2 regions of the Aliiglaciecola sp. NS0011-25 genome follow, and region 2 is predicted to be linked to the other one. Evidence: predicted binding sites of a transcription regulator. Region 2 holds the regulator's gene; the other holds the start of a gene.
What was found. The regulator FNR, encoded in region 2, switches genes on or off when oxygen is low (the NO sensors DNR and NnrR bind a similar motif). The targets are predictions, from matches to a motif close to TTGATCTAGATCAA.

Region 1 (3,427 bases), on a different contig from region 2:
GGTTTGCTGTTACCGGTTATTGCCATCTTCTTAATCTGGACTTTAAACAACGAAAAACTAATGGGTCAGCATAAAAACGGAATCTTAGCCAACCTGTTTGGAGGTTTAATAGTCGCATTCGTTTCAGCTTTGGGGCTGTATAAAATAGTCAGTGTTTTTATCTGATATTTTTACGCCCCAGCCGGAGAAATTAAGATTTTAGTCGATTAAATGCTTCTTCAAGCATGCTTTTTGGACAACCGAAGTTAATTCTAACAAATTGTTTATTGCCAAAATCAACGCCTGGTGAGGGTCCTACTCCCTTACTTTCAAAATAAGATTGTGGGTTGTCTAAGCCTAACCCACTGGCATCTATCCAAGCCAAAAAGGTCGCTTCCACTTTTAACAATCTAAGCCCTTCAATTTGCTCTACCTGTTGCTCGACATAGGCTAAATTTGCGCGCAAATAATCGAGTAATTCAGAATGCCATTGGTCGCATAAAGTAAATGCAGCTTCGGTTGCTACCAGTCCCATAACATTTGCCCAAGGGATAAACCCTTGCATACCCGCTACAAATTCAGCGCGTAATTTACTATCAGGAATAATCGCAAACGATGTGCCTAAACCTGCAACATTAAAGGTTTTACTCGCGGCCATCAGCGTAATTGAGTTGTGCTCTAATCCAGCGAAGTTCCCAGCAGGAAAATGCTTTTTCGATTCATCTAGGACTAAATCACAATGAATTTCATCTGAACACAACTTGACGTCATATTTATTGCAAATTTGCGCAATTTTAGTGAGTTCAGCTTCACTCAATACCGAGCCAACAGGATTCATAGGGTTACATATGATAAACAACTTGCACTTAGGATCACTCGCCTGTTCTTCTAATTGCGCAAAATCCAGAGTCCATCGACCGTCAATCTCAACGCTATCGATTTCAATTCTGTTTAGTCCACTAATTCCCGGAGCAGCTCTTAAAGGTGGGTAATTAGGTGTTTGAATCATCACCGAATCCCCCGCCTCACAATAAGCTTTGCACGCTACGTTGAAAGCAGGCACAACACCTGGTGTCCAGACAATCCACTGAGGATCAATTTGCCAATCGTGTTGCTCTTTTAACCAACGCACAACAGCGTCATTTGCCGGCGTATACTGTGCTGGCAAAGTATACCCAAACAAGCCGTGCTCCACACGTTGCGCAAGAGCTGTTTGTATCGCTTTAGGGCTCGCAAATTCAGTATCTGCAACCCACATAGGTAAGATATCTGTCCCTTTGTATTTTTCCCATTTGAATGCGTGAGTAGCGGACCTGTCGATGACATCATCAAACTGCATGATTGTTCCTTTAACAATGTTAATTAGTAAAGCGGATAGTGTAAGAATCTATTTATTTTAGCAATTTCGCTACTCTATCGGTTAAGTCATGATTTTTAAATGGTTTAGCAATAAATTCTGAGGCGCCGGCTTTTTTAGCAGACATAACAAGATCTCTGGTTGCTGTTCCTGTCACCATTAAAAATGGTAAGTCCTGACGTTTCGAACGAACCGTTTTCAACAACGCAATACCATCGTGTTCCGGCATTTGCCAATCACAGATAACTAAATCAATTTTATTCATGTCATTTTTATCTATATAACGCACAGCATCAACGGCACTGTTTATGGTAATAACCTCACCTTCAACAAACTCTTCTAAAATCAGCTGTATTAATTCCAAGGTAATTTGATCATCGTCAATTACAAGTATTCTGTGCATCAATCCAACCTATTCTCATAAAACATATGTCCGCTAATATACTCTGTATGCGCCAATTTTTATATTGTAAAAAAGTCTAACACCGAAACTTTCGTTATCTGTACGACGCTAATGATTCGTCAGCTTCACAAAGCAAATAACTCACAAAGGTGTTGTTAAGTTGATTCAGATCAACATCAATTTATGCCATAAGCCTAAGATAAGTACATCGGATTAGGAGATAGAAAAATGAAACAAAATGTTGGCATATTAGATACAGCAATTCGTTCAATTTTAGCACTTGCATTTTTGGCAATGGCGGTTGAAGGTTTATACGGTACCACAATAAGCATTGTATTAGGTGTAATTGGCGCAGCATTATTTTATACCAGCAGTTTTGGATTTTGCTTACTGTATAAATTACTTGGAATTGATACATACCCTGACTTCAGAGATGACTCTTATCATCCAGAATGATCAAAACAGGCCCAGTTGATCGCTAGTGATGTCTTCAAAGGAGACATTTATGAAAGGTAAAATACCTTCTGCGATGGGCCTAATTTGTTTATCAATGTAATGTTCATAGTCTAAGGCTGAATGAATGTAATCTACAGGCTGAGGACCATCTAAGGTAATCACATAACTTATCCAGCCTTTGTTTTGATAACGAAGTGGTTTGTTGAGCTGTTTGTTTTGCTCATCGGCAATACGGGCAGCTTTTACGTGAGGTGGCACATTTTTCGTGTATTGGACCAAAGGTTGGCGTAGTCGTTTTCGATATACTAGTTGTTCGTCACACTCCCCTGACCTTATTTTTCTTATCACATTAAGCAAGTAAGCACTTACATCCTGATTAGCAAACACCATTCTATACAAGGTTGGTTGAAATTCTTTAGCGAGTTTGGTCCAATCAGAACGAACCGTTTCCAAACCTTTAAATATGAGTTCAGGTTGTTTACCTGAAGCATACTTCAAACCTGCATAGCGCTTTTTGCTGCCCGTTTCAGCGCCCCGAATGGTCGGCATCAAAAAGGTTGAAAATAAGGTTTCAAACTCTATTTCTAGGTGACATGTCAAATCGAGTTGCTGTTGAATTTTTTGTTGCCACATTTGGTTAATCTCTCGCTCAAGAGTCTTTCCTATATCCAACGCTTGTTCTACTCCCTTAGTATTTTCTAGCCAAACGAAAGTAGAGTCAGTATCTCCATAAATGACTTTGTAACCTTTTTCTTCAATCCATGCAGCGGTGGTTTGCATAATTTCATGGCCGCGCATAGTGATTGAACTTGCTAAGCGGGTGTCATAAAAGGGACAGCCACCAGACCCCAGAACACCATAAAACGAATTCATTATGATTTTAATTGCTTGCGAGCGAGCCGTATCCTGTTGACGCTTTGCCTCATCTCTTTGTCGCCACAAGCTGGTAATAATATCGGGAAGAAAGTGTTTATCCCTCGAAAATAAACCGCCACGAAAGCCCGGAATAGCGTTTTCCGGCTCAAGTAACCCCTCCACTAAACCTAGTGGGTCGATTTTGAAAGTGCGGATGATAGAAGGGTAAAGACTCTTGAAATCGAGTACCAATACGTTTTTGTATAAGCCAGGAAATGAGTCCATTACATATCCGCCAGGACTTGCTAACCCGCCATTTGCGGGTCGATTGGGCGATACATACCCAGAACGATGGAGTTTAGGCAGATAGAGATTAA
Region 2 (3,427 bases):
GGATTATACCTGTCCTCATAAAGGACATAAACACCCTAAATTTAAATGTTTGCAGTCATTTTCTAAGAATCACAAGGTTATGTAAGGTTAATGTTTAAGAGGACACTCAAAGCCTTCTGGTTTAATTGCTAAAACGTCACAATTGAGTGAATCTATTGTATGTTCAGCCGTGTTACCGATAAGGGCGGCTGTAATACCGGTGCGACCTACAGTACCGATAACCACTAACTCTGCGTCGATAGCTTTTGCCACTGAAGGAATGACATCCTCAGGCAAACCTTCACTAAGATGCTGATTTTCTTGTGGGATATTGAATTCTTGAGCGTGCTCAAGCATACATTTGGCGTGGTGTTGTTTAACTGACTCTGTATAGCCAACCGGATCGAACTCTGGTATTTCGATGGCAATATTAACCGGTGTACCTGGGTAAGAATTAACCAAGTTTACATGTCCTTCCAGTAAATCAGCCATCAATCCAGCGGTTTTAGTGATTAACTTGTTTAAGCTATGATGTTCTTCATCTTCACTGCCCACATCTACCGCAGCTAAAATATTGCCATTAATAGGCCAATCATGTTCTTTGACAAGTAAAACTGGAACCGGTGATTTACGTAGGATATGCCAATCAGTAGGGGTGAATATCACTGACTTTAGGGTGTCATGCTCGTGGGTTCCTTTGACGATTAAATCATAGCTGTGATCAATCACTTCGAACAATACACTTTCATATGGCCGATTATGCCAGACCACTTTTATATCTACTGAAATAGATGAGTTAGCCGCTAGGGGTTCAACTATATTGGCAAGCCAATCGGTTTTGTCATCCACCACAGCTTGGCGCATCGTTTCTCTTTCATCCACGGTGAGCATAGTGGTCATTTCATAAGAGAAATCATATATGGACAGAAACGCAGTAATACTGGCGCCGGTCTTTTCTGCCAATAAAAGCGCTCTTTTAAACGCTTTTTGATCTTCTGTAGTTGGGTCTACAACAGCTAGTATTTTGTTAAATACGGACATAAATTAATTCCCTTCAAACGTTTACACTACGTATATTAAGTGTATGGCTACTTTAGCTAGTTTGCCAATTAACAGACTAATTGTTTTGACCTGAATCAATTTAAATTAAAAGACTTAACCGCAGGCTTGTTTATTTAAAACGTGTTCACCAAGTTTTTCTCTAAGTACCGCCAAATTGAGAATTTGTATAAATTTCCCATCAACTTTGATGATATTTTCTTTTTGAAAACGGGTGAGTAAACGACTCACGGTTTCAACAGTTAAACCAAGGTGATTACCAATTTCGTTTCGGGTCATGGTTAAATTAAATTCTAATTCAGAAAAACCGCGGGAGCGAAAACGATCTGATAGATTAATTAGGAAGTGGGCAAGACGTTCTTCTGCTGTGCGCTTGTTTAATAACATCATGAGACTGTGATCTTGGTTTATTTCTGTGCTCATAATTTTAAGCATTTCTTTGCGCAGTGTAGGAAGTTGTGCGCTCATAATATCTAACTTGTCGTAAGGTAACTCACAAACCATGGAGGTTTCCATCGCTTGATTATAACTTTGATATTTTTCAGAAAATAGTCCATCAAAGCCGACAATATCACCGGGAAAATGAAACCCTGTAATTTGTTGTTCGCCATCGGGAGAGGTTATGTAAGATTTAAATGAGCCCGTTCTTACTGCAAACAGCGACGTAAATTTTTGCCCAGGAATAGTTAATTGATCATTTTTATGCAAAGGGCGCTTGCGTTCTATGATTTCGTCCAAACTCTCCATTTCAGTCTGATTCAGAGCCACCGGTATACATAGGTGATTAAAACTGCAGTTTTGGCAGCGAATACTGAACTTGTTCGGATCTGACATTAGTTAATTCCAATTAATTCATTAGTTACCAATTATGAATCCCTTGGTAACATAAAATCAAGCCAAATAAGCATAATAAGACTGCAACGCTTCGTTTTACCACTGGTTGGGTCAACCATCCTCTTATTTGGCTGGCGCTGGCTCCCATTGCTAACATGATGGGCAAAGTGCCCAAGCCAAAGCAAAACATGGTGATAGCACCTTGTACCACACTGCCGGTGGAAACACTCCATGTTAACGTCGAATAAACCAATCCACAGGGCAACCAGCCCCAGATTAGGCCATAGGGTACAGCATAGATTGGGTGTTTAAAGGGAATGAAACGCTTTGATATGGGACTAATTTTACGCCAAAAAATAGCGCCAACTTTTTCTACTTTAACCAGTAGTTTTGACCACTGTCCCACATATAATCCAAGCAGAACCATAAATACTCCGCCAAAAAGGGTCAGTGCTTGAGGATTGATAAAGGATTTTGTGGTGACGATCTGACCCAACAGCCCAGCGATTGCGCCAGCGAAACTATAAGATAAAATGCGGCCTGAATTATAGGCAATTAAATACGGCCATTGTGACTTATTCTTTGGTAATGCAAAGGTAAATGAGGTCACAATTCCACCGCACATCCCAGCGCAATGCACACTTCCAGCAAGTCCGATTAATATTGCAGAAAACCAGCTTAAGTCGTTCATTTGTCGTTAGTTTTTGGCTTTTTTACTTGTACTTTTTTATCCACGTCATCATCGAATAGAATGTTGTATCCTTGACGCTCTAAATCTTCAAACTGATTGGATTTGACCGCCCAAAAAAAGATCCCTATGGCTAACAGTACTAGCACAATAGCGATGGGGATTAGCACATAAATGATACTCACTTTAATTTCCTATTAGCGCTGGTTAACGTAGTAAACGAATAGAGTTTGCGACCACAATAATTGAACTTAACGACATGCCAATTACGGCCATCCACGGGCTTAAATATCCGGCTACTGCTAGGGGAAGAATTAACGCGTTATAGCCAATGGCCCAAACCATGTTCTGTTTGATTTTGGTACGCACTTTAATCGCCATACTAACAGCAAACTTAACATTACTTAATTTTGAATTTAATAAAATGATATCGGCAGAACGTTTCGCCATGTCACTGGCGTCACCTACCGCAATTGATACATCAGCAGCGGCCAAAACTGGGGCGTCATTGATGCCATCACCAATCATCAAAACTTTGTGTCCTTTGGCTTGTAAGTTTTGAATGTATGTCAGTTTTTGTATTGGCGTTTGTCTAAAATAAACGTTTGGGATACCTAAAGAATCAGCGACCAAAGACGCGTTTATTTCTGAGTCACCACTTAACATCACCAATTGTTTGCTGCGTAAGTCATCGACGAGTTGTTTTGCGTCTTTTTTAACTACATCTTTTACGCTAAATGCAGCAATTAACTGATTGCCCAATTGCAGATAAACTCGAGAGTCATCCTCAGTGGGTCGTAAACCATCACTGTTATCAAGAATACTTATGTTACCTATCTTAACGACTTGAGATTGGTAGGTTCCTTG

Region 1: the regulator FNR is predicted to act here: its motif matches at 1,900-1,913, upstream of ABWV72_RS15285 (YgaP family membrane protein).

Annotation. Positions count from the first base shown of each region.
Region 1 covers NZ_BAABWR010000017.1:89,765-93,191, reverse strand. The annotation lists gene ABWV72_RS15300 (Nramp family divalent metal transporter) at 1-165, shown strand, start outside; gene ABWV72_RS15295 (MalY/PatB family protein) at 191-1,318, opposite strand; gene ABWV72_RS15290 (response regulator) at 1,371-1,739, opposite strand; gene ABWV72_RS15285 (YgaP family membrane protein) at 1,968-2,195, shown strand; gene ABWV72_RS15280 (DNA polymerase II) at 2,196-3,427, opposite strand, start outside.
Region 2 covers NZ_BAABWR010000019.1:14,851-18,277, reverse strand. The annotation lists gene uspE (universal stress protein UspE) at 88-1,020, opposite strand; gene fnr (fumarate/nitrate reduction transcriptional regulator Fnr) at 1,135-1,872, opposite strand; gene ABWV72_RS15970 (sulfite exporter TauE/SafE family protein) at 1,898-2,563, opposite strand; gene ccoS (cbb3-type cytochrome oxidase assembly protein CcoS) at 2,560-2,745, opposite strand; gene ABWV72_RS15960 (heavy metal translocating P-type ATPase) at 2,768-3,427, opposite strand, start outside.